Regions from separate parts of the Uliginosibacterium sp. H1 genome, predicted to be linked through region 4. Evidence: predicted binding sites of a transcription regulator. Region 4 holds the regulator's gene; each other region holds the start of a gene.

Region 1 (7,616 bases), on a different contig from region 4:
CTACGGCGCCCAGGCTTTTCATGTCCCCTTTCGCTGCGGAGCTTTCGAGTTGCTGGACGTTCTTCGGGTAATCGGCCAGGAAGATGCCGATCAGGTTGACGAGTGCATCCCGGTCGCCATCCAGCAAGGCCATGGTCTGCGACAGATCGGCGACTTCGCCCTGGACCACGGCGGCCTGCTGGGCCTCTTCGGTCCAGTTAGCAATGTTGCCCTCGAAATCGGTCGCCTGGAAACGGCGCGTCACCCGTTCGATCGCGGCGAACAGTTCCTGCGGCTGGATCGGCTTGGACACGTAGTCATCCATGCCGGCGTCCAGGCACTTCTCGCGATCACCCTGCATGACGTGGGCGGTCATCGCAATGATGGGCGTGACCTCCCAGCGGCCGGACATCGCCCAGCTGCGCCGCGCTTCCCGGGCGCGGATGGCCTTGGTGGCATCCAGACCGCCCAGTACCGGCATCTGCACGTCCATGAGGATCAGGTCGAAGCGCTGCTTCTCGAAGCACTCGATGGCTTCCTGGCCATCGCCGGCCACCGTCACGCGATACCCGCCGCGTTCGAGGATCTTGGTCGCCACGGTCTGGTTGACCGGGTTGTCCTCCACCAGCAGCACGTCACGCACGCGGCGCGGGCTGTCGGCCTCGGCGAGGGCTTCGTCGATGCGGATGTCTTCGAGATCGACATCCATGTCCTTGGCCGGGATCAGCGCGAGCTTGATGGCATCCAGCAGGTCGGTCGATGAGACCGGCTTGACCACGTGGGCGCGCACACCGAGCTGGCGACAGCGCGCGGAATCGTTCCGCTGGCTGTCAGTCGTCAGCATCATGATGATGCGCTCGCAGGTTGCACCCTCTTCGTGGAAACGGGAGGGCAGATCGAAGCCACCCGGCTCCGGCATGTTGCCGTCCACGATCATCAGGTCGAAAGGCTCACCGCCGCGATGGGCGATCTTCAGGGTCGCAAGCGCCTCCTCGCCGCTCACCGCGGTGCTCACCTGCACGCCCCAGCGCTTGAGCGTGTCACCGATTTCTCGGGCCGTCGCGCGACTGTCTTCGACCAGCAAGGCACGCATGCCGGTCAGGCGCGGATCGACGCGTTCGCTGGCCACTTCCTCGCGCACCACCTCGACCTCGGTCGTGAAGTGGAAGGTGCTGCCCTGCCCCGCTTCGCTGGCCACCCAGATGCGGCCATGCATCAGCTCCACGAGCTCGCGGCAGATAGCCAGGCCGAGGCCGGTGCCGCCGTAGCGACGCGTCGTGGACGTGTCCGCCTGCGAGAAGGCGCCGAATATCTCGTCCTGCTTGTCGCGGGCGATGCCGATGCCGGTGTCGCGCACCTCGAACTGCAGGCGCGCCTGGGCGGCTTCGCGGCTGACCAGGCGGACCACGACTTCGATCTCGCCCTTCTCCGTAAACTTGATCGCGTTGCCCAGCAGGTTCATCAGCACCTGGCGCAGGCGGTTAGGATCTCCGCGCAGCACATGCGGCGTGCCCGGCGCGATGCCGAAGACCATCTCCAGCCCCTTCTGGTGGCCGCGGAGCGCCAGCGCCTTGAAGGTGTCGGAGATGACCGCAGGCAGCGAGAACTCGATGTTCTCCAGCTCCAGCTTGCCCGCCTCGATCTTCGAGAAATCGAGGATGTCGTTGATGATGGACAGCAGCGATTCGGCCGAGGACTTCACCGTCGTCAGGTAGCCGCGTTGCTCGGAATCGAGCTGCGTATCAAGCGCCAGCTCCGTCATGCCGATGATCCCGTTCATCGGCGTGCGGATCTCGTGGCTCATGTTGGCCAGGAAGTCACCCTTGGCGCGGCTTGCAGACTCAGCCGCCTCCTTGGCGCGCAGCAGCGCGAACTCCCAGCCCTTGCGATCGTTGATGTTGCGATGCACGCCCACCACGCGCGTGGCGCGGCCCTCGGCATTGCGGGCGACGACACGCCCGTGGGTCGCGATCCAGCACCAGGTACCCTCCTTGGTGCGCAAGCGGTACTCCGCCTGGAAGTCGCCCGTCTCACCCTTCAGGTGGGAAATCAGGCGGCGACGCGCTTCCGGCAGATCGTCCGGATGCATCATAGCTTCCCATTGCGCCTGATCGTCGCCCAGCTCGCTGGCGGCGAAACCCAGCACTTCCTTCCAGGCCGGGCTCAGGTAGTTCTGCCCGCGTTCGCTGTCCCAGTCCCACAAGCCGTCGTGCACGCTGTCCAGCGCGAGCGTCAGCCGCTCCTTCTCGCGCAATTGCTGGTCCAGCATGTGCATGAGCCGGCCGGCGAGTTCGTTCGCCGACGCAGGCGTCTCGACCAGCACGCTGCCCATGCCCGCCCGCTTCGCCAACTGCTGGGCCTGCGCGACCAGTCTGGGAAAGTCGTCCTGAGCGGGGTTCTCCGGCAGATTCATGGATGGCGGGGACGGAAAATGGGAAGGGAAACCACCATTGCTTAACGAGCGCCGGGACGGCCAGCTTGAGCCGACCCGGCAAACTTTCGCAACGCGCTCAGGCTTTCAGGCGCTTGCAGACGCGCTCAAGCCGGTTCAGGCCTTCGTCCAGCTCGGCATCGCTGATGACGAGCGAGGTCGCCAGTCGCACGACGTCCGGCCCGCCCTGCAACACCAGCAGCCCTTCCTCGGCGCCGACGGTCACGAAATCCTTGGCGCGGCCGGCCATTTCCGGCACCAGTTGCAAGCCGAACCACAGGCCGGCATGGCGCACTTCGCCGAAACAGCCGGTACTGGTGGCCATGTCACGCAGGCGCGACGCCGCACGCTCGGCCTTGCTGCGCACGCCGGCCAGCACCGCATCGGAGCGGATCAGGTCGAACGCCGCGCAGGCGACCGCAGCGGCCAGCGGATTGCCGCCAAAGGTACTGCCGTGAGAGCCGACATGGAAGGCAGAGGCGATCGCCTCGGTGGTCATCATGACGCCCATCGGGAAGCCACCGGCAATGCCCTTGGCGGTGGTCAGGATGTCCGGCGTCACGCCGTACCCCATGTAGGCGAACAGATTGCCGGTACGGCCGTTGCCGGACTGGATCTCGTCGAACACCAGCATCGCGTCGTGCTGCGTGCAGAGTTCGCGCAAGGTGCGCAGGAACTCGGGCGTAGCCGGCACGACACCGCTTTCGCCCACCACCGGCTCGATGACCACGGCACAGGTCCTCGGTCCGATGACGCGGCGCACGGCCTCGATGTCGTTGTAGTCAACGTGGATGATCCCCTCCGGCAGCGGCCCCATGCCCGACGAATACTTGGGCTGCCCGCCGACTGCCATGGTCATGAAGGTACGGCCATGGAAGGAACCATTGAAGGCCACGATCTCGATCTTCTCGGGACCGTGGCGGTCGATCGCCCGCTTGCGCGCCAGCTTGATCGCACCTTCGTTGGCCTCGGCACCGGAATTGCTGAAGAACACCCGCTCCGCAAACGTGGATTCGCAGATCATGCGCGCCAGCTTCAGCACCGGCTCGTTGGTGTAGTAGTTCGACACGTGCCACAGCTTGGCGGCCTGCTCGTGGAGGGCTGCCAGCAGAGCCGGGTGGCCGTGGCCCAGCGCGGTGACGGCGATGCCGGCGCCGAAGTCGATGTAGTCACGCCCGGCCTGATCCCACAGGCGCGAGCCTTCGCCTCGCACGAAGATCATTTCGAGCGGAGAGAAGACGGGAACCATGTAGCGATCGAAATCAGCACGTTGGACGGGGTGACTCACGGTTATTCCTTTCAGGATGCAGTGCGGCGGGAGGCTTGATCCGACGGGCCGCCGCACATCACCCGTCGCGCAAAAACGAAAACGACGATCAGTGATCGTCGTATCGAAGTCCGCGTACCGGGATTTTGCAGGAATTTGCGGGGGGCCGTGTTACGCCTTTCGGCGCCTACAGGTCACACCTGCATGTTCATGATGTCCTGGTACGCGGTGACCAATCGGTTGCGCACCTGGACCATCTGCTGGAACGAGAGGTTGGCTTTCTGCAGGTTGACCATCACGTCCTGCAGGTTGACGTCGGGGTTGCCGGCGGAAAACTCGCGCGACATTTCCTGCGCGCTGGCCTGGGCCTGGCTGACTTCCTGCAGCGCGTTCTGCAGGGCGGAGGCAAAGCTGGCGCCACCGGTGGCATCGGCGGCAGACGCACTCTTGCTGGCCGCAGCGTCTGCGGTAGCGCGGAGTTGTCCGATAACCTGATCGATGCCCTTGGTGTCCATTTATTCCAGCCTGATTGACTCGGTGACGTCTGGGTGACGTCTCGGTGACGTATCAACTACTTCTAAGCAGATTATGTGCCACGAAGGTGCAACGACGACGCCGACGTGGCTCAGATATCTGTATAGCCTTCTTCACGGTACTGCTGCAACTTGTAACGCAAGGTCCGTTCCGAGATGCCGAGCTGCTCCACTGCACGCTTGCGGGAGCCGCCGACCGACTTCAGCACTTCCAGGATGTGGTCGCGCTCCAGGTCCTTCATGTTGGCAGGGCGTTGATTTGAAACGGGTTGCACGGGTATGGCGGGTACTGCGAAAGCCGCGTCCGGCAAGGGCGCCGGCGCGGTTGCCATACCTGGAGGCGGCAGGCACAGCCGCACGTCGTCGTCGCTGATCGTGTCGCCGGCGGCCAGGATCAAGGCACGCTGGACGGTGTTCTCAAGTTCCCGCACATTGCCGGGCCAGTGCCAACCGGCAAGAACTGCCGCCGCATCGCCGGCAATTTTTGCCGTTTTGCCGATCCGCTCGCCGTGCCGGGCGATGAAATGCCGGGCCAGCGGCAGCACGTCGCCCGGACGTTCGCGCAGGCTGGGAATCGCCAGCGGGAAGACGTTCAGCCGGTAGAACAAGTCCTCGCGGAAACGTCCGGCATGAACCTCGCGCTGCATGTCGCGGTTGCTGGTGGCCAGCACGCGGATATCCAGGCTCACCGGCTTCTTGCCGCCCACCCGCTCGACCTCGCGCTCCTGCAGCACACGCAGCATCTTGGCCTGCAGGCCCAGCGGCATCTCGGAAATTTCGTCGAGCAGGATGGTGCCGCCCTGGGCCTGCTCGAACTTGCCGGCCTGCGCCGTCTGGGCGCCGGTGAAGCTGCCTTTCTCGTATCCGAACAGCGTGGCTTCCAGCAGGTTCTCGGGGATCGCCGCGCAGTTGATGGCCACGAAGGGGCCGCTCTTGCGGCGCGAATGCTGGTGGATGTACTGCGCGAAGACTTCCTTGCCGGTGCCGGACTCGCCGGTCAGCAGCACGGTGGCGTCGGTTTCCGCGACGCGGGCGGCCATCTGCAGGGTCTGTCTGGTGCGCGGGTCCTCCGCCACCATGTCTTCCTGGCCCGGCGCAACGCTGGCATAGCGACGCACCGCCTCCAGCAACACCGGGGGCTCGAAGGGCTTCATCAGGAAATCGCAGGCACCACCGCGCATGGCGGCGACCGCCTTGTCGACGTCGCCGAACGCCGTCATCAGCAGCACCGGCAACTGCGGCTGGCGGGCGCGGATCTGGCCGAGCAGCTCCAGACCGTCCATGGGGTCCATGCGCAGGTCGGTCACCACCAGGTTGAAGGCACGTCCGCCCAGCTTTTCCAGCGCTTCCGGTCCGCTGGCGGCCAGCGTGACGCGATGGCCGGCGGAGGACAGGATCAGCTCGATGGCATCACGCAGGCCAGCGTCATCGTCCACGACCAGGATGTTCAGGGTTTCGATCATGCGTTCGCTCCGTTCGTCGCGGGTGCGAGGGGAATGCTGAAGGTGAATTCGGTGCCGACGCCCGGCTCGGACTGCAGTGCGATGTCGCCGCCATGCGCGCGGGCCACGCCGCGGGCAATCGCCAGGCCCAGCCCGGTGCCTTCGGCGCGCGTCGTGAAGAAGGGTTCGAACAGGCGTGCCTGCAGGGCCGGCGGGATGCCGCGGCCGTTGTCCCTGACGATAAAACGCGCCTGCCCCTCGCTGACGCTGGCGGTCAGCATCACGGCGCCGTCAGGGGCCTTGCTGCCAACCGCGTTCAGCGCGTTCTCCAGGAGGTTGAGCAAGGCGCCCGCCAGTTCCTTGCGGTTGCCGAACAGGGTTTCGCTGCCCGCCAGGCAATCGGTGGTGAACTGCGCGCTCTGGCGGCTGGCCACGGGTTCGATGGTGTGCGCCAGTTCGCCGACCAGCTCGCAGATGCCGAATGCCTCACGCCCCAGCGCTTCGCCGCGCGCGAACATCAGCATGTCGGTGATGAGTCTCTCCAGGTGACGCAGGCGCTCCAGCGAGCGCTGCGCCACGTCGGCGCGGTTTGCCGGCGGCAGGTCCATGCTGGCCAGATGCCCGGTGTAGAGCAGCGCCGCCGCCAGCGGCGTGCGCAGCTGGTGAGCCAGTCCGGCCACCATCTCGCCCATCGAGGCCAGCCGTTCGGTACGCGCCACCTGCTGGCGCATGCGGTATGCCTCGGTGGAGTCGTGCAGCAGGATCAGGCGGCCACCGCTCTGCTCCACCTCGCTCTGCGAAATCGAGACGCGCTCCACGGCGCACTCGCCCTGCAGCGGCTGCCAGCTCCATTCGCCCGGCATGTCGGTGGGCGCCAGGCAGACCTGCGCCACCTCCGCCCAGGTGCGGCCGGCCACCTCTTCGCCGAGCATCGCGCGCGCCGCCTTGTTGATCTGCTCCACGGTGCCGTCGCGGTCGACGATGAGCACACCCGCCGGCAGCGTCGCCAGCAGCAGGCGCAGGCGGTCGGTCAGGCTCGCCACCTGGTCCTGCAGCCCGCTGTAGGCGTTGGTCAGCTCGTCGGACGCCCGTGCGAAAGCCTGGAAAGCCTGCGCCAGGCTGGCGGCATCCATCGGTGTGGCGGTGTCGTCCTTCACAAGCGGTTCGTTCATCAGCATCGGCCAGCGAGCAGAGCGTGGGCAGCCCACGTTGGCTCGCACTGTATCCATCCAGTCTGGTACAGGGCCTTGCGATAAACCGGCAAAAAATGCCGCTTATTGACCGGTCCGGCTTGCCGGGTGCCGCGCAGAATGCGCCCATCCGAAATGGCGCACCCACCGTATGGGATGCGTCTAGATGGAGTGCCGACATGGCCGAAGACGTACTGGCTGCACCACCGCCCTCGCCTTTCCAGACGATTGCGGACAATTTCAACAAACTGACGCCGCGCCAGAAGATGGCCGGCGCGGTTGCGCTCGCACTCGCCGTCGCCCTGCTGGTGGGCGTCTGGCTATGGAGCCGCCAGCCGCAGTACTCGGTGCTGTTCTCCAATCTGGCCGAGAAGGACGGCGGCGCCATCGTCACGTCACTGCAGGCGCAGAACATTCCCTACCGGGTCGAGGCCAACGGCGCCACCATCCTGGTCCCGTCGGATCGCGCCAACGAGCTGCGCCTGCTGCTGGCCTCGCAAGGCCTGCCCAAGGGCGGGCTGGTCGGCTTCGAGCTGATGGAGGGACAGAAGCTCGGCATCTCCCAGTTCCATGAGCAGATCAATTACCAGCGCGGCCTGGAAGGCGAGCTGGCACGCACCATCCAGTCGCTGGCCGCGGTGGGTGGCGCGCGGGTCCACCTCGCCATCCCGAAGCAGACGGCTTTCCTGCGCGACGAAGAAAAGCCCACCGCGTCGGTCGTCGTCAACCTGCACCCCGGCCGCAACCTGGAACCGGCGCAGGTCGCCGGCATCG
Region 2 (7,616 bases), on a different contig from region 4:
GGCCAGGCGCGCGTTGCTGACGTCGAAACTGATCCATCCGTAGTCGACGCCCAGCCACACGTCCGCCCAGGCATGGCCGGTGGCGTGGTCCAGTTCCGACAGCAGGTAGCCACTGACGAAACGCGCCGGGATGCTGGCGGTACGACAGGCCGCCAGGAAGACATGGGTCTGGTCGCAGGCCGCGCCGTTGCCGCGCGAGAAGGCCGGACGGGCCCCCTCGCAGGGCACTGCGGCCAACGGCACACGCTCGGTCACGGCGGACAGGAATTCACGCACGGCGCCGAGGCGGTTGCTGCTCCCGCCCCCCAGGTGTTGCATGGCGAACTCGCGCAGGGCTTCGTCCGGCGCGGTCAGCGGCGTCTCTGCCAGGAAGGCCAATGGCGCCAGGCCGCCATGCGCCGCGAGCTGCGGGCCGGCGTCCACCGTCTCCAGCGTGGACAGGGAGATGACGTCGATCTCGTCATGCGGCGCGGTCAGCGTCATCAGGTGGGCGGTGTTGCCCCACACATCGTGGCTCTTGCTACAGCGCGCCGGCGCGATGATCTGGCTGCGCTTGAGACGCTGCCCGGCGTCCTCACGCGGCGTCACGCGAAGCTTGTGGATGCTGTAGCTGGCGGGGCTGTCGAAGCGGCAGCGGGTTTCGTGACGGATCTGGTAGAGCATCGTTACTCTCCTTCTGGCAGTCGTCGTTCGGTACTCGTTTCAACTCGTGATCGGAACGAGGAAGTCGCTGGCGATCCGGTTGCCCAGATCGTTGACGCGGGTGATGAAGGTCGTCAGGAAACTGTGCAGGCCGCCCTTGAAGACGTCCTCGACGCGGCCGAAGCGCAATTGGGAGGCCAGCTCGCCGACGCGTCTTTCGGTCTCGCGCGAGCGCTGGTTGGCCACGCGTTGCAGCCAGCCGTAGGCTTCGTCCATGCAGTAGGCCAGCGAGCGCGGCATGTCCTGCCGCAGCACCAGCAGCTCGGCCACACGGGTGGGGGTGATCTGGTCGCGATAGACGCGGCGGTAGATCTCGAAGGCCGACACGCAGTGCAGCAGCGCGCTCCACTGGTAGTACTCGCCGGCCTCGTCGCGGCGCGGCGCCTCGCTGATGAAGCGGTACTTCACATCAAGCAGGCGCGCGGTGTTGTCGGCACGCTCCACGAAGGTACCGAGGCGCAGGAAGCTGGTGGAGTCGTCGCGCATCATGGTACCGAAGGTGCAACCGCGCGACTGGTGCGAGCGCATCTTCACCCATTCGAAGAACTGCTCGGCGCCATCCACGTCCATCTGGTCCAGCGAGTAGCTGCGCAGCTTCAGCCAGGTGGCGTTGGTGATCTCCCACAGCTCGCTGGTCAGGGTGCCGCGCACGGCATGCGCATTCTCGCGCGCGCTGCGTAGGCAGCTGAAGATGCTGCCGGGATTGTCGCGGTCCAGCGTCATGAAGCGCAGCACGTCGTTGGGCGTGACTTCTTCGTGGCGCTGGTGATAGGCGTCCAGCAGGCCGATGGAGTCGAGCGTGGCGATCCACATGCGCTCGACTTCGCGCTCGCTCTGCGGCATCAGCGACATGCGGTTGTTCACGTCGAGCAGACGCGCGAGGTTCTCGGCGCGTTCGACGTAGCGGGACATCCAGTACAGGTGGTCGGCGGTGCGGCTCAGCATGTCAGGCCTCCAGAACCCAGGTGTCCTTGGTACCCCCGCCCTGCGAGGAATTCACCACCAGCGAACCATCCTTCAGCGCCACGCGGGTGAGCCCGCCGGGCACGAAGCGCACCTCGTTGCCGGACAGCACGAAGGGCCGCAGGTCGATGTGGCGCGGCGCGATGCCCGCATCGACGAAGGTCGGGCAGGTAGACAGCGCCAGCGTCGGCTGGGCGATGTACTTTTCCGGCGAGGCGATGATGCGTTCGCGGAAGGCCTCGATCTCCGCCTTGGTGGAGGCCGGGCCGACCAGCATGCCGTAGCCGCCGGCACCGTGTACTTCCTTGACCACCAGTTCCGGCAGGTGTTCCAGCACGTAGGCCAGGTCGTCCGGTTTGCGCAGCATGTAGGTGGGCACGTTGTTGAGCAGCGGCTCCTCGCCCAGGTAGAAGCGCACCATGTCCGGCACGTAGGGATAGATGGACTTGTCGTCCGCCACGCCGGTGCCGATGGCGTTGGCCAGCGTCACGCCGCCTTCGCGGTAGGCGTTGAGCAGGCCGGGCACGCCGAGCATGGAGTCCGGACGGAAGGCGAGCGGGTCGAGGAAGTCGTCGTCGATGCGGCGGTAGATGACATCCACGCGCTGCGGGCCCTGGGTGGTACGCATGAAGACCTGGCCGTCGCGCACGAAGAGGTCCTGCCCTTCCACCAGCTCCACGCCCATCTGCTGCGCGAGGAAGGCGTGCTCGAAGTAGGCGCTGTTGTAGCTGCCCGGGGTCAGCACCACGACGTTCGGGTCCGGCACGCCCTTGGGCGCGACGCTGCGCAGCGTGTCGAGCAGCAGGTCCGGGTAGTGCTCCACCGGTGCGACGCGGTGGCGATTGAAGAGCTCCGGGAACAACCGCATCATCATGCGGCGGTCCTCGATCATGTAGCTGACGCCGGAAGGCACCCGCAGGTTGTCTTCCAGCACGTAGAACTCGCCGGCGCCGGCGCGCACGATGTCCACCCCGGCGATGGCCGCGTAAATGCCATTGGGTACATCGACCCCCTGCATCTCCGGCCGGTACTGCGCATTGGACAGCACCTGCTCGGGCGGGATCTTGCCGGCCTTGATGATTTCCTGGTCGTGGTAGATATCGGCGATGAAGGCGTTGAGCGCCTTGATGCGCTGACGCAGGCCGGCGGCGAGCTTCTGCCACTCGTCCGCGGGAATGATGCGGGGGATCACGTCGAAGGGGATCAGGCGCTCGGCCCCCTCCTCCTCGCCATAGACGGCAAAGGTGATGCCGAAGCGGTGGAACAGCGCATCCGCTTCCTGGCGCTTGCGGGCCATACGCTCGGCAGATACGCCGTCGAGCCATTTCTGGTAGCCGGCGTAGTACGGACGGACGCTGCCATCCGGCAGGTGCATCTCGTCGTAGAACTTCGAATAGGAGGCGGACGCCTCCTTGCGGTTTGCCGTGGGGCTCAAGGACTCCTCCTCATGCTGCGCTGCACATCTGGCTTTGTAACAGCGAGAACTGTGCCAAGCAATCCACCTGCCGTTTCCGGTGCAGGACTTGCGGAACCACCGTGTTACCGCACCATCGCAGGGAGCCACCGATGGCAAGACCGACCAGAACGGTGCATGGCCGCTGGTACTGGCGGGCGTCGGTGCTGTCGTTCAGCCGTCTACCGGCCGGGCCGGTGTCTCCAGCAACAACTGGTAGAAGCCGAGGTCCAGCCACCTGCCGAACTTGAAACCCGCCTGCCGGATGGTGCCCGCATGCGTGAAACCCAGCGACTCATGCAAGGCGATGCTGCCGCGGTTCTCCATGTCGATGCCGCCGACCATCACGTGATACTGCTGCATGACAGCCGCCTTGATCAGTTCCTGCAACAAGGCCCGGCCAATGCCCTTTCCGCGATGCGCGTGGTGCACATACACGGAGTGCTCGACCGAATACTTGTAGGCCGGCCAGGCGCGGAAACTCCCGTAGCTGGCGAAACCCAGCAAGGCTCCTGATTCATCGACAGCGCCAATGACCGGAAAGTGCCCGGCTTCCTTGGCCTTGAACCAGCCGACCATGCTTTCGGGCGGCCGTGGCTGGTAGTCGTAGAGCGCGGTGGAGGTGACGATGGCTTCGTTGAAGATGGCCAGGATGGCCGCACCGTGGGTGTCCAGCGAACAGGGGACGAACTGCATGAAGGGGGCGTGGCGGTCCGGAAGTCAGTCAGGAGAACAGCTGATGCGTCATGCGGGCTAGGGCACCCAGTGATCGATGGCCTGCCATTGCTCGCGATCCTTCTCGACACGGACGGTGCCGACGTCGAAGACCGTCATGCCGTAGGCCGCCAGGTGGACATAGTTCTGCGTGTCGCGCAATGCGGAGACCAGCGGCAGGCCGGTGGTCTGCACGAAGCGCAGGAACTGCTCGGCCGAACGGGTGCGCGGATCCAGGCGCATGCCGACCAGCCCGATCGGCAGCCCGTGCGAGGCCTTGAACTCGGCAAGCTCGTTCAGGAAGTCGCGGGTCGCCAGGATGTCGAACATCGATGGCTGCAGCGGCACCACCAGACGATCGGCGCGCTTCAGCAGATCCTTCAACGCCCCGCCATGCAGGGCGGCCGGCGTATCCAGGACGGCGTGGGTCGTGCCCTTCGGCGGCTTGGCCGGCTGGCCGGCCTCGATGTCCCAGCTGGAGATGGTGGGCAGGGCCTTGGGACGGCGCGCCAGCCAATACCGGGTGGATTGCTGGCGGTCGGTGTCGCCCAGCATGACGCGGACATCCTCCCCGCGATGCGCCAGCATGCCGGCGAGGTTGGTTGCCAGGGTGCTCTTGCCCACGCCCCCCTTGGGGTTCGCCACCAGAATCACTTGCATGCCCACGTTCTCCCGAAGATGACAGCGACAAGTACACCTGATCCACCACCCTGCGCAGGGTCGGAACACCGCGATGCAGTGTCCCGGAGTTAGCGGCCGCAGCCTGGCGAAATGAAGCGTGGCCGGGCGCTACGGCATTCCGGCTTGCTCCAGCGCACGCACCGCACGCCGGATCGTCAGGCTTCAGGCACGTCGCCAGGTCGTGCCCTGCGGACTGTCTTCCAGCACGATGCCGCGCGCCTTGATCTCGTCGCGGATGCGGTCGGCCTCGGCGAAATTGCGGTTCTTCTTGGCGTCGTTGCGCGCGGCGATCAGCGCGTCGATCTCGGCCGCATCGTCCCCCTGCGCGGCGCCGCCCTGCACGAAGCGGGTGGCATCCTGCTGCAACAGGCCGACGGTGCCGCCCAGCGCGCGCAGCAGGCCGGCGAGTTCCGGCGATCGCGTGCGGTTCACCTCGCCGCGCAGCTCGTGCAGCACGGCGAAGGCCTGGGCGGTGTGGAAATCGTCGTCCATCGCGTCGCGGAAGGCCCTGGCCTGCGGCAGGCTCCAGTCGATGACGCCATCCGGACCGGCGGCGGCCGGCGGCACTTCGCGCAGCGTGTTGTAGAAGGCCAGCAGCGAGGCGCGGGCGTCCTGCAGCGTGTCCCAGGTGTAGTTGATCTCGCTGCGGTAGTGGCCGCGCAGCAGGAAGTAGCGCAGCACCTCGCCGCCCTGCACCGGGTCCAGCTTGTTGAGGATCTCGCGGGTGGTAAACACGTTGCCCAGCGACTTGGACATCTTCTCGTTGTCCATGTTGAGGAAGGCCGCGTGCATCCAGTAATTCACGAAGGGTTTGCCGCTGGCGCCTTCGCTCTGGGCGATCTCGTTCTCGTGGTGGGGGAACTGCAGGTCCCAGCCACCGCCGTGGATGTCCAGGGTGTCGCCCAGCTCGGCGCGGCTCATCGCCGAGCACTCGATATGCCAGCCGGGACGGCCGTTGCCGTAGTGCGAGCACCAGTGCGGCTCCTGCGGCTTGGCGGCCTTCCACAGCACGAAGTCCAGCGGATCGCGCTTGTGGCCGTCGACCGCCACGCGTTCACCGGCGCGCAGGTCGTCGATGGACTTGCCGGAAAGCTTGCCGTAGCCGGGAAATTCGCGCACCGCGTAATACACGTCGCCATTGTCGGCCGGGTAGGCGCGCTTCTTCTCCACCAGCTCGCCGATGATGCCCAGCATGTTGTCGATGTGCGCCGTGGCGCGCGGCTCGGCGCTCGGGCGCAGCATGCCGAGGCGGTCGCAGTCCTCGTGCATGGCGGCGACCATACGCTCGGTCAGCGCCTCGATGGACTCGCCATTCCTGTTGGCGCGCTCGATGATCTTGTCATCGACGTCGGTGATGTTGCGCACGTACTTCACGTCGTAGCCGGTGGCGCGCAGCCAGCGGAAGACCATGTCGAAGACGGTCAGGGTGCGGGCGTTGCCGACGTGGAAGTAGTCGTAGACGGTCAGGCCGCAGACATACATGCGGACCTTGCCGGGTTCCAGAGGAGTGAAGTCCTGCTTTTCGCGCTTGAGCGTGTTGTAGATGCGCAGCATTTTTATCGGTGTTGTGTCTTCCCGACCGCCGTGTTGCGCGAGGCGCACACCGGCGCCCGGAGTGTCGGCAGGGTGGCAAGCGCCGATGGGCGCGCCCCCGCGACTACAGTAGAATCGCGCCATTTGCCGGGACAGCCTCCCGGCAACCTGCGACCGACTCTACCACAATGCGCTCAATGACCAGCCGCCGCTACAAGCCTGTTGCAGCCTGCCTCCCGGCCCTTTTCGTGGTCATTTCCGTAGCCCTGTCTGCATCGCCTGTCGCGGCCGCGCCGGAAGACGTCCAGAACCTGATCAAGCAAGGCCAGTTCACCCAGGCACTGGACCGCGCCGACCGCGACCTGGTGGCGAACCCCAAGGATCGCAAGACCCGCTTCCTGAAAGGCGTCGCGCTGACCGAGCTGAACCGGCTGGACGAAGCCGCCCAGGTCTTCCTCAAGCTGACCGAGGAAGCGCCCGAGCTGCCCGAGCCCTACAACAACCTGGCGGTGATCTACGCCCAGCAGAAGCAGTACGACAAGGCCAAGGCCGCGCTGGAAATGGCGATCCGCACCCATCCGTCGTATTCCATCGCCCACGAGAACCTCGGCGACCTGTACACCAAGATGGCGCGCCAGGCCTATGACCGCGCCCTGCAACTGGACGCCGCCAACCCCAGCACCCAGGCCAAGCTGGGCCTGATCCGCGAAATCATCTCGGTGGGCACCAAGCCGGGTGCACCGGCAGCCGCCACCCCGCCGGCAGCTGCCGTTCAACCGGCCAGGCCGCCGGTTGTCGCCGCCGCGCCGACGCCGGCTGCACCGCCCGCCCCCACTCCCGCCGCTCCGGCGCCGGCTGCCAAGCCGGTTCCGGTGCCTCCGCCGCCCCCTGCTGCTGCCCCTGCGCCGGCCACCAGGCCGATCGCCACACCCGCCCCGGCACCGGCCGAAAAGCCAGCCGTGGCAACGGCCGACGCCGAAGACGACGCCCGCAAGATGGTGCAATCCTGGGCCGACGCCTGGTCGCGCAAGGACGTCAAGGACTACCTGGCGTTCTATGCGCGGGACTTCGCCGTGCCCGGCAAGACCAGCCGCGCCGACTGGGAAAAAGAGCGCCGCACGCGTATCGACAAGCCCGGCACGATTAAAGTCGGCCTGTCGAATCTCCGTATCAAGGTGGATGGCGACCGGGCCACCGCCCAGTTCCGCCAGGCGTACAGCGCCCCCGGCCTGAACGCCAACAGCAACAAGACGCTGGAGCTGGTGCGCCGCAACGGACGCTGGCAGATCCAGCAGGAACGCGTGAACTAATTGCAACGCATGAGCCGCATCACCCCATCCCTGCGCCGGCTGCTGCCGATGGTGCTGGGTTGCCTTGCCTTGCTCGTCGCCGGCCCCACCGGCGCACCGACCGGCCTGCGCGCCGGCGTCTCCGACGCCGGCCCCGACGCCACGCTGACGCTGATCCTGCGCGACATCGACAACAACAAGCTGGACGTGGCCCTGGACCGCACCAACGCGCTGTTGAAGGCCTACCCCAATTTCCGCCTCGGCTGGCTGATCCAGGGCGA
Region 3 (7,616 bases), on a different contig from region 4:
TGTCTCAGGCTGCATCACGCACCTCCGGCCTGCGCTCGCCGATGAAGGAATCCAGCGCGAAATCCCACAGCAGGCACTCCTCGTCGCCCTGCGTCAGCACCACACGCGAGCCTGACAGCACCTCGCCAATGGCGGCGCAGGCGATGTCGCGTGCTGCGAACAATTCACGCACCGCATCCACCTTCTCCGACCGCACGCTCAGTACGAAGCCGAAGCTCGGAAACGCCGTGAGCCAGCGCGTTAGCGGCACGCCGTCGGGGATGGGCAGTGCGTCGAGGTCGATGCATGCGCCGACCTGCGAGCACTCCAGCAACATCATCGCAGTACCGACACAACCGGCCATGCTGATGTCCTTGGCGGCGTCGCACAGGCCGGACTCGGCGAGTTGCGGCAGCAGGGCGAGGTCGTCGCGCAGGCGCTTTGCCGGTGCGTGGCTGGAGGCGTTCCACCACGGGTAGGGTTCCTCGAAGCGGCCGCGCAGGTCTACCGCCATCATCAGCACGTCGCCGTGCTGCGCGTTGAAGCTGGACAGCAGCTTCTGCGCGCGACCGAGGACGGCGACGGCGAGCTGGCCGCGTGCGCTGCGGTTGTTGCTGTGGCCACCGACGATGGGCACGCCGTAAGCAGTGGACGCAGCGGCCATGCCGCGGATGACTTCGGCGGCCGGGTCCATGCCGTCGCTCCACAACGCATTGACCACCGCCAGCGGGCGGCCACCCATCGCGGCGATGTCGCTGATGTTCACCATCACGCCGCTGTAGCCGGCGAACCAGGGCATCTTCGCGACGAAGTCCTCGGTCATGCCCTCGATGGCGAACAGCAGATAGCCGCCCGCGCCATCGGGAATCGCGGCGCAGTCATCGCCCAGTGCCACCGCCTGCGCGGTGTCCTGCAGGCCGCCGGGGAGCGACGCCGCCAGCGCGGCGGCGATGTCGCCGATGTCGCGCTTGTGCTGGAAGCCGCGGCTGTCGCGCAACTGGCTGACGAGTTCGCTGAGCGTGTTCATGGTTGTGCAGATCAACCGTTCAGGCCGCCACGCGCGTGGACGACTGCGTAACGAAGCCGCTCTTCGGGTCGAAGCAGGGCGGGTAGTGCGCGAGGTCCGCCTGCATCAGCGTGTGCGGCCGCCCGAGCAGCGTTTCCTCGGCCAGCGTATCCCAGTGCAGGCGGCGGAACAGCGGTGCGTTCTGGCTCTGCACGTGAGCGAGGAAAGTGCGGCAGCCCAGCGCATGCGCGCTGGTGACTGCCAGGCGGATCAGCGTGGCACCCAGCCGGCCATGCTTGCGGAAGGCCGCATGCACGGCGAGGCGCGAGCCGTACCAGAGGTCTGGTTGCGCCGCCGTCGATTCGTCGTGGATGCGCACGGTGCCGACCACCTGGTCCGGCATGCCGGCGACGCAGGTGAGTGCCACCAGCAGCTGTGCACGATCATCGATGGCATCGCGGTCGTCGCCGACGAAGATGCCTTGCTCCATGCAGAACACCGCGCGGCGCAGCTTGTGTGCCTCGCGCGCCTCCCAGTCCTGGGTCACCCACTTGATGCGGAATTCGGTCGGCATGAAGGCGGACGGCATGAAGGCGGCGGGCGGATGTTCGTCGTCTGGCAGCAGGGCGTCGGCGACGTACAACTTCTCGATGGCTTCGCAGAGCATGGCTATCTCCTCACGCGGCTTCGTAGGTGGATTGCGACGAGCAGGCGCCGCACTTGCCGCAACCGGCCTTGATGTCGGCCGCGCGCAGGCCGCCGCCGGTGACCATCGCGCCCAGCGGTTCCAGCACGCTGCGCATGAACTCTGGCGTGGGGGCAGGGTGGTCCTGCAGCGGCGTGCCGCTGATGGGTACGAAGGGCACCACGAAGGGATAGACGCCGATGGCGACCAGCTTCTCGCACATGGCGAGGATGGCTTCGCGCGTGTCGCCCAGGCCGGCGAGGATGTAGGTGTTCACCTGGCCGCGGCCGAACACCGCCACTGCCGCCTCGAAGGCCTTCATGTAGCGCGCCAGCGACACGGTGGCCTTGCCGGGCATGATGCGGGCGCGCACTTCGGGCGTCACCGCCTCCAGGTGCATGCCCAGGGTGTCGATGCCGCTGGCTTTCATGCGCGCGAACCACTGGTCGTCGTTGGGCGGTTCGCACTGGCCCTGGATCGGCAGGTCCACCGCTGCGCGGATGGCGAAGGCGCTGTCGCACAAAATCTTCGCGCCACGGTCCGACGTTGGCGGCGTGCCGGTGGTGAGCACCATGTGCCTCACGCCGTCCAGCAGCACGGCAGCGCGCGCCACCTCGGCGAGCTGCTCCGGCGTCTTGTGCGGGATGGTGCGCTTGCCAGCCAGCGACTGGCCGATGGCACAGAACTGGCAGGCGCTGTCGCGGTGGTCGTAGCGGATGCAGTGCTGCAGCACCGTGGTGGCCAGCACGTCGCGGCTGTGCAGCGTGGCGATGTGCGAGTACGGAATGCCGTCGAAGGTCTGCAGCGCGTAGAAGCGCGGCTGCTTCGGAAAGGCCACGCTGGCGATCGGAATCGCGTTGCGGGTGATGGTGCTGCGCCCCGACGCGTCCGGCGCGCCGGCCACGAAGGGTGAGTGGCGCGCGCTGCCGGTGTGCACCGGCACCATGATGGTGTGCCCGTCGACCGTCACAGCCTTGTGGTCGGACGGCCCCGCGCCACCACGCCGGCTGGCGGCGCCGGCGTCCGGTTCAAGCAGCCGCAGCCCGTACGACTGCAGCTCCGTCATGAGTTGCTGCGCTGGCAGGGGATTGGTCAGCAGACCGTTCGGGGAGCTGGCTTCCGTGATGTCCAGGGTGGGCGTCGGTGTCATGGCGGGACTCCTGCGTAGTGGCTTCCATCGCGTTCGTTGCGTGCATGGATGCGATGGGCGTGGCGGGGCGGTCGTTGATCAGCAGGCTGAGGAGTTCGGGGCGCGCGTAGTGGCCCACCGAATCCATCATGCGTTTGCGCTTGGTGATGAGGCTCATGTCCAGGTCGGCGATGACCATGCCTTCGCCCTCGCGCAGCGGCGGGGCCAGATGGTTGCCTTCCGGCGACACGATGGCGGTGTTGCAGCCGCCGCGCAGCGCGCGTTGCAGGCCGGTGTCCGGCGTGATGGCGGTGATCTGCTCATCCGTCAGCCAGCCGGTGGCGTTCACCACGAAGCAGCCGGACTCCAGTGCGTGGTGGCGTATCGTCACCTCGATCTGGTCGGCGAACACCTGGCCCACCATCGAGCCGGGAAACTGGCTGCAGTGGATCTCCTCGTGCTGGGTCATCAGCGCGTAGCGGGCCAGCGGGTTGTAGTGCTCCCAGCAGGCCAGCGCGCCCAGCTTGCCGACAGCGGTGCCCACCGCCTTCAACCCGCTGGCGTCACCCTGGCCCCACACCATGCGCTCGTGGTAGGTCGGGGTGATCTTGCGGCGCTTCAGCACCAGCGCGCCGTCGGCGTCGAACACCAGCTGCGTGTTGTACAGGCTGCCGTGGTCGCGCTCGTTCACCCCCAGCACCACCACGACGCCGCGCGCGCGGGCACGCTCGGCCACCGCCTGTGTCACCGGGCCGGGCACGGTGACCGCCAGCTCGTACAGACGCATGTGGTCCGCGCCCATCGCCACCGCCGGCTTCACGAAGGAGAAGTAGGGGTAGTAGGGCACGAAGGTCTCGGGGAAGACCACCAGTTGCGCACCCTGCGCGGCGGCGCGGTCGATCGCGTCGCACACCTTGTCCAGCGTGCCGGTGGCGCTGTCCAGCACCGGGGCGATCTGCACCGCCGCGGCGCGGACCACCCGCGCCGCCGGCTTGATGAAGGGCGTCGTGGGGGCCGACATCTCAGAGCGTCCAGGTGTCGAGGATGAAGGCGTTGTCCTTGCGGTGGAGCAGGATGATGTCCAGCACGTCCAGCGGGTTGATCGGGCGGATGCCTTCGATCAGCGCGCCTTCGCCGTGGCCGTACAACGCCTGCAGCGCGAAGCGGCACGCATACACCTTGCCGCCTTCCTCCATGAACTTGGTGATCTGCTTGTTGAAGTTCTGGTGGCCGGGAAAGGCTTCGTCACCCAGCGTCGGGAAGCCGCGCTGCACGCCCAGCGTGACGCCGGGGCCGTACAGCAGCACGGAGGTCTCGAAGCCCTTGCGTTGCAGGCGGGTGGCCTGCAGCAGGTTTACGAAACCGATGGAGCCTTCGAAGGCCACGGTGTGGAAGGTGACCAGCGCTTTCTCGCCGGGATCGGCCTTCACATCCTCGAAGACCTTCTCTTCGTAATCGACCAGGAAGTCGCCTTTGACGTTGGCGGGTTTGGTGACCTTGGGCATCTCTGTTCTCCGTCTGCGTGTGAGGTGGGCACTGCGGTATCGCGCCGCCAGGCTTTCTGCAGCCCAGCCGGCACGCTTTCCCTTTAGCAGCAGGCATGCCATCAAGTCGGAGATGTGATGCGATCAAGTTGCAATCAAAACGTCTGAGCGGGGTCGCGCGCGATAAAAATTTTTTCGTGCCGACTGATCCACGTCAGAAGCCGCGCCGGCATTACGTGTTTGTCCACCAAATCAATGCACTGCGATGGTGTGGAAGACGGTGCATGCACACCGGATGAGTGCATCGGCGTAGCCAGAAAACGCACCGGAACGGCGCGCGGATCGACTTGATATGCGATCAAATCCGTGATTTGATGCGATCAATCGATCCGACCGACAGGCTTGATCCACCATGCCCCGCAACCTCCAGCACTGGCTCAAACAGCTCGCCGACAGCAACAAGCCGGCTTATCTCCTGATCGCCGACCTGATCGCCGAGGACGTGCGCACCGGCCGCCTTGTGGCCCGTGATCGCCTGCCCACGCTGCGCGAGCTGTCCGCCGAGCTCGGCCTCAACTACACGACGGTGGCGCGCGCCTATGCCGAGGCGCGTAAACGCGGCCTGATCGACGCGCGTGCCGGCATGGGCAGCTTCGTGCGCGGCAGCGCGCCTTCACTGCCGCTGCGTGGCGGCAGTGGTGCAGAGATGACCATGAACCTGCCGCCGGAACCGCAGGACACCGCGCTGCTGGCGCGCCTGCACGAGAGTGCGGCGGTGGCGCTCAACAGTGGCGACTACTACGAGTTGCTGCGCTACCAGGATTTCGGCGGCACGCCGGACGAGCGCGAGGTCGCTGCCGAGTGGTTGCGCCGCTACCTGCCGGACGCCAGCGCTGACCGCCTGCTCATCTGCCCCGGCATCCACAGCGTGCTCACCGCCCTGGTGTCGCAACTCGCGCGGCCGGGCGAGCTGATCTGCGTGGAGTCGCTGACCTATCCCGGCATCAAGGCCATCGCCGCGCAGCTGGGCGTGAAGCTGCACGCGCTGCCGCTGGACGACGACGGCCCCAGCGCCGGCGCCTTCGAGGACGCCTGCAAGCACCTGCAGCCCAAGGCCCTCTACTGCAACCCCACGCTGCTCAACCCCACCACGCTCACCATCTCCCGCGCGCGGCGCGAAGCCCTGGCCGACGTCGCCCTGCGCTACAGCGTGCCGATCATCGAAGACGACGCCTACGTCATGCTGCCGCGCCAGATCGGCAAGCCGCTGGCGCAACTCGCGCCGGAACTCACCTACTACATCAGCGGCTTCTCCAAATGCTTCGGCGCCGGCCTGCGCGCCGCGTACGTGAGCGCCCCCAACGCGCGCCTCGCGCAACGCCTGGCCGGTGCGCTGCGCGCCACCACCGTCATGGCATCCCCCATCACCAATGCCATCGTCACCCAAGCCGTGCGCGACGGCAGCGCCGACGCCATGCTCGACGCCGTGCGCGACGAATCCATCGCCCGCCAGTCCCTCGCCGCCCGCCACCTCGCCGGCCGCGGCTACGAAGCCCAGCCCGAAGGCTTCCACCTGTGGCTACCCGTGGGGGATTCCTGGAGCGTCGTCGAATTCGCGTCCTGGCTACGCACGCAAGGCATCGGCGTCGTCGCGGCCGCGGCGTTCTCGACGGATGGCGATCCGCCAGCCGCCGTGCGCGTCTGCCTCGGCGGACCGGGGACGCGGCTGGAGTGTGATGCGGCGTTGAGGTTGATTGCGGATACGCTGGATCATCCGCGGCATCCGCATGCGACGGTCATGTGACGGATTCATCGTTTGGCCCGAAGGGGCATATTGCCCTGGGAGCAACTGCGGCTGATGCTCTTTTGCAGAAGGAATAGGTGGAAGTGCTGCGACGTAACTGTTCCTCAATCCAAGGAGCTATTAATGGCGACAACTGAAGGTCAAGCGCTTAGGCCTGTGTTCGAGAATGCTGCTGAAGATTCTGGGAGTGCCGAGGGGCCTGGAACTGAGTCCCAGGAGAAGGCTGTAGCCCCTGACCTCTCCGATTTCTCAGAGCTTGTTAGGTTGGGGCGGAGTGGGTCAGAGGAGGAGATTAAGGATGGAGTGCGAAATCACCTAGATCGGTTGGCAGACAGGCATGGTTTGTCGCACTACCACGTTTTGTATCTATTTGATCCAGAGGCTTCAATCTCTTCATATCACTCAAACGAACTTTATGAAGCTGCCGCTTCTGCGGATAGGAAGAAAGACATTCTTCTGGTCGTCCAAAGCTCTGGTGGAAAAATTGAGCCTGCTTATCTAATAAGCAAAACCTGCAAGCGACTTTCGTTGAAAAAATTCGTAGTTGCGGTGCCTAGGCGAGCGAAGTCGGCAGCGACGCTTCTTGCGCTAGGCGCTGATGAAATACATATGGGACTAATGAGCGAGCTCGGCCCCATTGATCCCCAAATCGGAGGTTATCCAGCGCTAGGTCTCACTAATGCGTTGAATAAGGTGGCAGAGCTTTCCGCAAAATTCCCGCGTTCATCTGATATGTGGTCCAAGTATCTTGGAAACAAATTGGATTTGAATGACCTGGGATATTTTGATCGTGTTACCGAGTCCGCTGCTCAGTATGCTGAGCGACTTATACGGGGGAAGACTCTCCCTTCTACGCAAAGTCCAGGTGCCTTGGCTAATCATTTTGTCAATCACTATAAGGATCATGGTTTTGTTATTGATTCTGACGAATGCATTACCCTTCTCGGGCCTGAAATCGTAAAAACGGATACATCGGAGTATTTGTTCTCGAATGAAGTTTACAGGTTTCTCAATCTTGTTGAGATTGTGTTGTCTGCCTTTCACAAGAAACTCTTCGCTATTATTGGAGAGTCGTCAGGAATGAGTATTCGATCAAAAGACCAGGACTGATAATTGTGCTTCCCAGTAGCAAGCGTAGGGCGCAATAACCGAAGGGCATTGCGCCGCATGTAAGCTCTACCTATGCCCGACTACCGACGCGCCTGGCACGCTGGCGGAACCTGGTTCTTCACCGTCAACCTGCTGGAGCGGCACGACAACCATCTGCTTGTCCAGCACGTGAATCTGCTGCGCGAAGTCGTCTCGGCGGTGCGGGCGCGTCACCCTTTCCGCATCCACGGCTGGGTGGTGCTGCCGGAGCATCTGCACTGCGTCATCGAGCTACCACCGGGCGATACGGATTTCGCCAAACGGTGGCGGCTCATCAAGTCGGATTTCTCCAAGGCGCTACCGATCACGGAGTGTCGTTCCGCCGTTCGCCAAAAGCGTGGCGAGCGTGGCATCTGGCGACGGCGTTACTGGGAGCATCT
Region 4 (7,616 bases):
AATGGCCATGCGCCACGTCTACGACTGGATCCGCGAGGAAAACCTCGCCAGCCGCCTGCTGCTGCAGGTGCACGACGAACTGATCCTGGAAGTCCCCGACGCGGAGCTGGAGCACGTGAAAAATGTCCTGCCGCAGCGCATGTCGGGCGTGGCCGAACTGAAGGTGCCGTTGCTGGCCGAAGTAGGGAGCGGAGACAGCTGGGATCAGGCACACTGAACACCACAATTAAGGCGCGCCCGCGGCAAAGCTGCACTCCGACTGGATTACCGGCTGGCGCTGCCGTAAACCCTGTAGCACCCCGCCGCATCGGCCTGGCCGGAAAACGAGTGCCGACAAGGGTTTTGCGAAAGTTCGCAGTCCCAACTAACGTGAAATGCTGCCGCCTTGGTGCGGGGCACAATCACTATAATCCCCGGACCTTCAGCAGCGTCCTGAAGGCATTGAAGGTAAGACCATCGTGGAAGCCGTACTCCCTGCCGACATCGCCGAAACCAGCCTCTCCGGCAACGTCCTGAAGCTGCAGAAATTCCTGCTGCGGCAGGTCGGCCGCGCCATCGCCGACTTCGGCATGATCGAGGAAGGCGACCGCGTGATGGTGTGCTGCTCCGGCGGCAAGGACTCCTATACCTTGCTGACCTTGCTGTCGATCCTGCGCCAGCGCGCACCGATCGACTTCAGCATCGTCGCGATGAACCTCGACCAGAAGCAGCCTGGCTTCCCCGACGAGGTGTTGCCGCGCTACTTCGAGTCGATCGGCGTCGAGTACCGGATCGTCACCGAGGACACCTACTCCATCGTCAAGGGCAAGGTGCCGGAGGGCAAGACCACCTGCGCACTGTGTTCGCGCCTGCGCCGCGGCATCATCTACCGGACGGCGCGGGAAATCGGCGCGACGAAGATTGCGCTCGGCCACCACCGCGAGGACATCATCGAGACGCTGTTCCTCAACATGTTCTTCGGCGGCAAGCTCAAGGCCATGCCGCCGAAGCTGGTCAGCGACGACGGTCAGCACGTGGTGATCCGCCCGCTCGCCTACTGCAACGAACGCGACGTCGCGAAGTTTGCCCGCGCGATGGCGTACCCGATCATCCCGTGCAACCTCTGCGGTACGCAGGAAAACGCGCAGCGCAAGCAGATCAAGGCGATGCTCGCCGACTGGGAAACCCGCTTCCCGGGCCGCGTCGAGTCGATCACCACTGCCCTTCAGAACGTAGTGCCCTCGCATCTTGCGGATGGCAACCTGTACAACTTCAAGAGCCTGTCGCCCCTTGCAGACAGCGCCGGCGGTGACCTGGTTTTCGACCCCCCCGAACTCGATACCGGCAATACCGAACCGGTCGTCGCGCCCATCGTCTGGAACACCCGCGCCGACCCCTGGACCAAGCTGGAGTCACCCGAACAATGATAAGTAGCCCCGTATCCGAGACCTGCGTGGTGGTAGCCGAGGTCACGGGTGACAGCACCCTGGTCAGCAAGCTTGGCGAAACCGAAGCAGCGCGCGCCCGCGAACGTTGCCTGTCGCGCGCCGAGCGTTCCATCGAAGCCCATCAGGGCCAGACGCTGAAGAGCGAGGGCCGCCGGCTGGTTGCCGTCTTCCCGCGCTGTGACGCAGCGGTACTGGCTGCCAGCGACATCCGCGATCGCGTGGCGCAATTGCCACCGGTGTCCGGTGTGTCGCTGTCGGTACGCATCGGCGTCCACTGCGGCCCGAACGAAGGCGAGACCAGCAACCCCAGCAACGAGGCCGTCGAGATCGTCAACAATCTCGCCTCGGTGGCCTCGCCCGGCCAGATCCTGTTGTCCGGTGAAGCCTCGATGCACCTGCCGGAATCGGTGCGCGGCCAGATCGACACGCAGACCCAGCTGTCGGTGTCCTCCAACGGCTACGACCTGCCGATCTTCGAGTTGAAGACCGGCACGGCCGCCTTGCGCGAAGCCACGCTGCGCTCCCTGCCCGCGGCCGCACCGCGTGTCGAGGCGCCCACCAAGCCCGCCGAACCCTCGGCGCCGCGCTCGCGCCTCATGCTGCGCTACCTGAACCACAGTTTCGTGGTCAGCGAACTGCAGCCGGTGCTGCTGGCCGGGCGCGAGGAGGGCAATGATGTCGTCATCGGCGATCGCCGCGCCTCGCGTCACCATGCACGCATCGAATGGCGCTCGGGCCGCTACGTGCTGATCGACAACAGCACCAACGGCACCTACCTGGTGGACGACAGCGGCGTGGAGATCGTGCTGCGCCGTGGTGAATGCGACCTGCCACCTCGCGGCCGCGTGGGCCTGGGTTATTCGCCCAACGAGGTCGACGTCGACAGCATGATGTTCGATATCGGCCAGCGCTGAGACCGGTCACCCCTCCGCAAGGGAAGAAAAAAGGCCACGCAATGCGTGGCCTTTTTGTTGTCCTTCGCGTGCTGTCTGGCGTGAACACCCGCGAAGCACTGTCCCGTGTTTTCAGTGCTCGAAAGGGTCTTCCTGGTCCAGCACACTGCGCTGCCGGGCCACGAACTCCTGCGTGGAGTCGATGCCCCGCAACTGCAGGATGGTGTTGCGCACCGCCGCCTCCAGCAGCACCGCGAGGTTGCGGCCCGCCGCCACCGGCAGCACGGTGCGGCGTACGGGAACGCCGAGCACGTCCTGCATCTCGTCGTCCAGCGGCAGGCGCAGCGGTTCGTCGGCGGCGGAGCGACGTTGCAGGTGAACCACCAGCTTGAGCTTCATCTTCCGGCGACAGGCCGTCTCGCCGAAGATGGTGCGGATGTTCAGGATGCCGAGGCCGCGGACTTCCAGGAAATCCTTCAGCATCTCCGGGCAGCGACCTTCCAGCACGCCGGACGCCACCCGCGAGATCTCCACCACGTCGTCGGCCACCAGACCGTGCCCGCGCGAGATCAGCTCCAGGGCAAGCTCGGATTTGCCGGCACCGGAATCGCCGGTGATCAGCACGCCCACGCCCAGCACGTCCATGAAGACGCCGTGCAGCGAGACACGCTCGGCGAGCCGTCGCGCAAGGTAGCTGCGCATCACGTCGATGACGCGTGCGGACTCCATGGGTGAGGCCAGCAAGGGCACACCGACATCCTCGCAGTTGCGCCGGATGATGTCCGGCACCTCGCAGTCGTCGGCCACGATGATGCCCGGCGGCGCCGCGGCGAGGATGCCGAGCAGGTGGTGCTCCAGCTTGTCGCGCGCCTGACGGCGCGCCCAGACGAACTCCGCCTCGCCCATCACCTGCAGGCGCTGCGGATGGATGAGGTTCAGGTGACCGACGAGGTCAGCCGGCCATACCCGGTTGTCATGGATGGTGAGGTGCGTGTCGAGCCGGCCGGCGACGTGGCGCAGGCGCAACGCAGCACGGTTGGCCTCAAAGAGTTGAGCGACGCTCGTTCGCCGCATGCGGATCCCATTCGACAAAGAGGCTATGCATGGTGTCGGCGCTGTCGGCCGCCAGAAGATCGTCGCGGAAAGCGCGGTCGGAGAACATCTGGGCCAGTTCGGACAGCAGGCGCAGATGGGATTCGTTGGCCTGCTCCGGCACCAGCATCACGAAGATGAGGTTCACCGCGCGGCCATCCGGCGCATCGAACTGGATCGGGCTGGCCAGGCGGAAGAAAGCGCCCAGCGCTTCCTTCAAACCCTTGATGCGGCCGTGCGGAATGGCGATGCCCTGGCCCAGGCCGGTGGAGCCGAGCTTCTCGCGCTGGGTCAGCGAATCGATGATCGCGCTGCGCGACAGGCTGTTCTGGTTCTCGAAGATCAGTCCTGCCCGTTCAAAAACGCGCTTCTTGCTGTCGGCCTCCAGGTCGAGCAGCACGTTTTGCAGTGGCAGGATGTGGGAAATGAGGTTCATCCGGGGGAGGCTCTGACCGCGCTGTCACCAGTGGTGACGAGACGGTCGCTACTCGGCGTAAATGGACTGTCTGGGACTGTCGAAACTGTCGAGCTTTCCTGTCGGGCGTGGTGCAGCGGGATGGGACAGCAGAACCTTGGAGCAGGATAACCGGCCGAGGTGCAGGCAAGCGGGAATTATGCCCGACAACCCGGCCGGCCGGGCGGTCAGGGCTGGGCGGCTTGGTGCTTGATGGCGTCGCGCCCGTGGTCGAAGGACTTTTCCTTGTGCTTGACGACCTGGCGGTCGAGCTTGTCCGTCATGGCGTCGATGGCGGCGTAGAGGTCTTCCTCGGTCGCTTCGACGTGGATGTCCTTGCCGCGGACATGCAGGGTCACTTCGGCCTTCTGCTTGAGCTTCTCGACGGAGAGGATCACGTGGGTGGCGGTCACGTGGTCGAAATGGCGAATCACGCGTTCCAGCTTGCTGGTGACGAACTCACGGATGGCGGGGGTCACCTCAAGATGATGGCCGGTGATGTTGAGATTCATAGGGCACTCCTCTCAGATCGACTTGCGCTGACTGACCGGCGGGATATTGAGCGACTCGCGGTATTTCGCAATCGTCCGTCGCGCCACCACGATACCCTGCTGGCCCAACATCTCGGCAATCGTGGCGTCGGACAGGGGTTTTCTCCCGTCTTCACCTGCAACCATCTGGCGGATCAGCGCACGAATCGCCGTGGCAGAGCAGGCACCGCCCGTGTCGGTGGACACGTGAGAGCCGAAGAAATACTTCAGTTCGAACACGCCGCGCGGGCTGGCCATGTACTTCTGCGTGGTCACGCGCGACACCGTGGATTCGTGCAGCTCCAGTTCGTCGGCAATCTCCCTCAGGGTCAGCGGCCGCATGGCCACTTCGCCGTGGTCGAAGAACTGGTGTTGTCGTTCGACGATAGCCTGCGACACTCTGAGGATCGTGTCAAAGCGTTGTTGTACGTTCTTGATTAACCAGCGGGCTTCCTGTAGCTGGCCCGACAGGGCGCTGGCGGAACCACGGTTCTGCTGAAGGATGTCGGCGTAGACGCGGTGGATCCTCAGTTTCGGCATCGCCTCCGGGTTGAGGCTCGCCCCCCAGCGGCCGCGCGTCTTGCGGACGATGACGTCCGGCACGATGTAGCGCGGCTCCACGTGGGTGAACTGGGCGCCCGGGCGGGGGTTCAGCCGGGAAATCATGTCTTGCGCGGCGCGCAGGCCGTCGTCGTTGCAGCCCAGGCGGCGCTTGAGCTTGACGAAGTCGCGCGCGGCCAGCAGTTCGAGCTGGCCATCGACGATCTGCAGCGCCAGGCTGCGGGCACTGCATTCCGGGCAATTGCGCAGCTGCAGGGTCAGGCACTCCTGCAGGCTGCGTGCGCCGACGCCGACGGGGTCGAAGTGCTGCACATAGCGCAGCGCGATCTGCAGGTCATCGACTTCCACTTCCAGCTCGGGCGGAATCAGTTCGAGCAGTTCTTCCAGCGGGGTGTCGAGAAAGCCATCGTCATCCAGCGCCTCGATGAGGAAACGCACCAGCGCGCGGTCCCGGTCGGACAGGGCCATCAAGGCCACCTGGGCATCGAGGTGGTCACGCAACGACGTGGCGGCAGCCTGGAATTCCTGGAAGTCGGACTCGTCGTCGTCACCGCCATTGCGGCTGCCCGCTTCGGAACGCCACTCCGCGGCTTCGCCGAGATCGTCGTCGGAGGCCGCCTCGTAGGCCGCATCGATGGTCTCAGGCGGATCGACCGACACCGCCGGCTCGAAGTCCGCGTCCTCGCCGTTGCCGCTGGATTCGCGGATCTCCGCGAAGTCGCGCTCCTCGCGCTCCTCGTGGCGCGTGGCTTCGGCCTGCTCGACGCTGGCCACCGCTTCGGCGCCGCCCTCCTCACCGTCCTCGCGCTCCAGCATGGGGTTCTCCAGCAGGATGCGCTCGATTTCGGTGTTGAGCTCAAGCGTCGACAGCTGCAGCAAGCGGATGGACTGCTGCAGCTGCGGGGTCAGCGCGAGGTGCTGGGATATCTTGAGCTGGAGCGAGGGCTTCATGAATGAGACGGAAAACTTCTACAGGCGGAAATGTTCGCCCAGATACACCTGACGCACCTGTGCGTTTTGCACGATTTCGTCAGGACGGCCGCCAGCGAGCACCTCGCCGGAGTTGATGATGCAGGCGTGATCGCAGATACCCAGCGTCTCACGCACGTTGTGGTCGGTGATCAGCACCCCGATGCCGCGCGACTTCAGGTAGGCGATGATCTTCTGGATGTCGATCACCGCGATCGGGTCCACGCCGGCGAAGGGTTCGTCGAGCAGGATAAGCCGCGGGCTGGTCGCCAGCGCACGCGCGATCTCCACGCGGCGACGCTCGCCACCGGACAGCGACTGGGCGGTCGCGTCGCGCAGATGGCCGATGTTCAGCTCGTTGAGCAGCTCGTCCAGCCGGGCCCGCACTTCAGCCTTGCCCAGCTTCTGCAGCTCCAGCACGGCCATGATGTTCTCGGCGACCGTCAGCTTGCGGAAAACCGAGTTCTCCTGCGGCAGGTAGGACAGGCCCATCTGCGCGCGGCGATGAATCGGCGTGTGGGTCAGATCGGTGCCGTCCAGGTGGATCGCACCGCCGTCCGCGCGCACCAGCCCGACGATCATGTAGAAGCAGGTCGTCTTGCCCGCGCCATTGGGGCCGAGCAGGCCGACGACCTCGCCGCTGCCGACCTCGAAGGAAACGTCACGGACCACCGTGCGTTTCTTGTAGCGCTTGGAGAGCTGGGTAACCCTAAGCAGACTCATCGTTGAACGGCTCTTTCAGTACTTTGCGGATCAGTTCGCTGGTGAAGCCCCGCGACTGGAGGAAGCGCGCCTGACGGGCCCACTCGCGGGCGTCCTGCGGCTTGTCGCCGAATTTCTTCTGCCACACCGCGCGCAGGCGGGCCAGTTCGTCGCCACCGCCTTCATCGGCCAGGGTGGTGAGTGCATCGTCGATCAGCGCTTCGGCCACGCCGCGCCGTGCGAGTTCATTGCGCAGGCGCCCCACGCCATGTCGCTCGGCGCGACTGCGCACGAAGCTCTCGGCGTAGCGCGCATCGGACTGCAGTCCGGTCTCGGCGAGACGGTCGAGCAATGCCGACAGCATTTCAGGCTCCGCCTCGCCGCGCAGCTTGGCCGCCAGCTCGGCGCGCGAATGCTCGCGCCGGGCCAGCAGGCGCAAGGCCCGGTTGCGCAGGGCCGTCGCCGGAGAACTGCTCATCGCGAGGCATCCGCCAACGATCCGTCGATCAGGCCTGCTCGGCGGCAGGCAGCGCAACGACGCCCACCGCTTCGCGGATCTTGTTCTCGATCTCGCGGGAGATCTGCGGATTGGCGCGCAGGAACTCACGCGCGTTGTCCTTGCCCTGGCCGATCTTCTCGCCGTTGTAGGCATACCAGGCACCGCTCTTGTCGACGAACTTGTGCTCGACGCCCATATCGACGACTTCGCCTTCACGCGAAATGCCTTCGCCATACAGGATGTCGAAGTGGGCTTCCCTGAACGGCGGTGCCACCTTGTTCTTGACGACCTTCACCTTGGTTTCGGAGCCGATGACTTCTTCGTTCTTCTTGATCGTGCCGGTACGACGGATGTCCAGGCGTACGGAGGCGTAGAACTTCAGCGCGTTGCCGCCGGTGGTGGTTTCCGGGTTGCCGAACATCACGCCGATCTTCATGCGGATCTGGTTGATGAAGATGACCAGGGTGTTGGTGCGCTTGATGTTGCCGG

The links. The regulator sigma-54, encoded in region 4, starts transcription at its own class of promoters, with help from an activator protein. The targets are predictions, from matches to a motif close to TGGCACGCTTNCTGCTNA.
Region 1: fliE (flagellar hook-basal body complex protein FliE) is a predicted target of sigma-54. The motif match lies at 4,256-4,273, and genes of this name have one in related genera.
Region 2: VVD47_RS18115 (circularly permuted type 2 ATP-grasp protein) is a predicted target of sigma-54. The motif match lies at 3,140-3,157, and genes of this name have one in related genera.
Region 3: VVD47_RS18465 (MSMEG_0572/Sll0783 family nitrogen starvation response protein) is a predicted target of sigma-54. The motif match lies at 4,388-4,405, and genes of this name have one in related genera.

The regions. Positions count from the first base shown of each region.
Region 1 covers NZ_JAYXHR010000001.1:249,411-257,026, reverse strand. The annotation lists gene VVD47_RS01165 (PAS domain-containing hybrid sensor histidine kinase/response regulator) at 1-2,392, opposite strand, end outside; gene VVD47_RS01160 (acetylornithine/succinyldiaminopimelate transaminase) at 2,490-3,698, opposite strand; gene fliE (flagellar hook-basal body complex protein FliE) at 3,872-4,192, opposite strand; gene VVD47_RS01150 (sigma-54-dependent transcriptional regulator) at 4,303-5,673, opposite strand; gene VVD47_RS01145 (sensor histidine kinase) at 5,670-6,824, opposite strand; gene fliF (flagellar basal-body MS-ring/collar protein FliF) at 7,022-7,616, shown strand, end outside.
Region 2 covers NZ_JAYXHR010000003.1:305,248-312,863, reverse strand. The annotation lists gene VVD47_RS18125 (transglutaminase family protein) at 1-663, opposite strand, end outside; gene VVD47_RS18120 (alpha-E domain-containing protein) at 703-1,647, opposite strand; gene VVD47_RS18115 (circularly permuted type 2 ATP-grasp protein) at 1,649-3,040, opposite strand; gene VVD47_RS18110 (GNAT family N-acetyltransferase) at 3,293-3,814, opposite strand; gene VVD47_RS18105 (ParA family protein) at 3,872-4,492, opposite strand; gene cysS (cysteine--tRNA ligase) at 4,676-6,067, opposite strand; gene VVD47_RS18095 (YybH family protein) at 6,295-7,356, shown strand; gene VVD47_RS18090 (L,D-transpeptidase family protein) at 7,366-7,616, shown strand, end outside.
Region 3 covers NZ_JAYXHR010000003.1:407,500-415,115, forward strand. The annotation lists gene VVD47_RS18440 (MSMEG_0565 family glycosyltransferase) at 1-15, opposite strand, end outside; gene VVD47_RS18445 (sll0787 family AIR synthase-like protein) at 5-1,006, opposite strand; gene VVD47_RS18450 (MSMEG_0567/Sll0786 family nitrogen starvation N-acetyltransferase) at 1,026-1,652, opposite strand; gene VVD47_RS18455 (MSMEG_0568 family radical SAM protein) at 1,663-2,736, opposite strand; gene VVD47_RS18460 (Nit6803 family nitrilase) at 2,699-3,820, opposite strand; gene VVD47_RS18465 (MSMEG_0572/Sll0783 family nitrogen starvation response protein) at 3,822-4,304, opposite strand; gene VVD47_RS18470 (aminotransferase-like domain-containing protein) at 4,696-6,087, shown strand; gene VVD47_RS18475 (SDH family Clp fold serine proteinase) at 6,211-7,197, shown strand; gene VVD47_RS18480 (REP-associated tyrosine transposase) at 7,270-7,616, shown strand, end outside.
Region 4 covers NZ_JAYXHR010000002.1:1,331,340-1,338,955, reverse strand. The annotation lists gene polA (DNA polymerase I) at 1-217, shown strand, start outside; gene ttcA (tRNA 2-thiocytidine(32) synthetase TtcA) at 459-1,406, shown strand; gene VVD47_RS15680 (FHA domain-containing protein) at 1,403-2,341, shown strand; gene hprK (HPr(Ser) kinase/phosphatase) at 2,453-3,394, opposite strand; gene ptsN (PTS IIA-like nitrogen regulatory protein PtsN) at 3,363-3,848, opposite strand; gene hpf (ribosome hibernation-promoting factor, HPF/YfiA family) at 4,055-4,378, opposite strand; gene VVD47_RS15660 (RNA polymerase factor sigma-54) at 4,391-5,908, opposite strand; gene lptB (LPS export ABC transporter ATP-binding protein) at 5,927-6,649, opposite strand; gene recX (recombination regulator RecX) at 6,636-7,106, opposite strand; gene recA (recombinase RecA) at 7,135-7,616, opposite strand, start outside.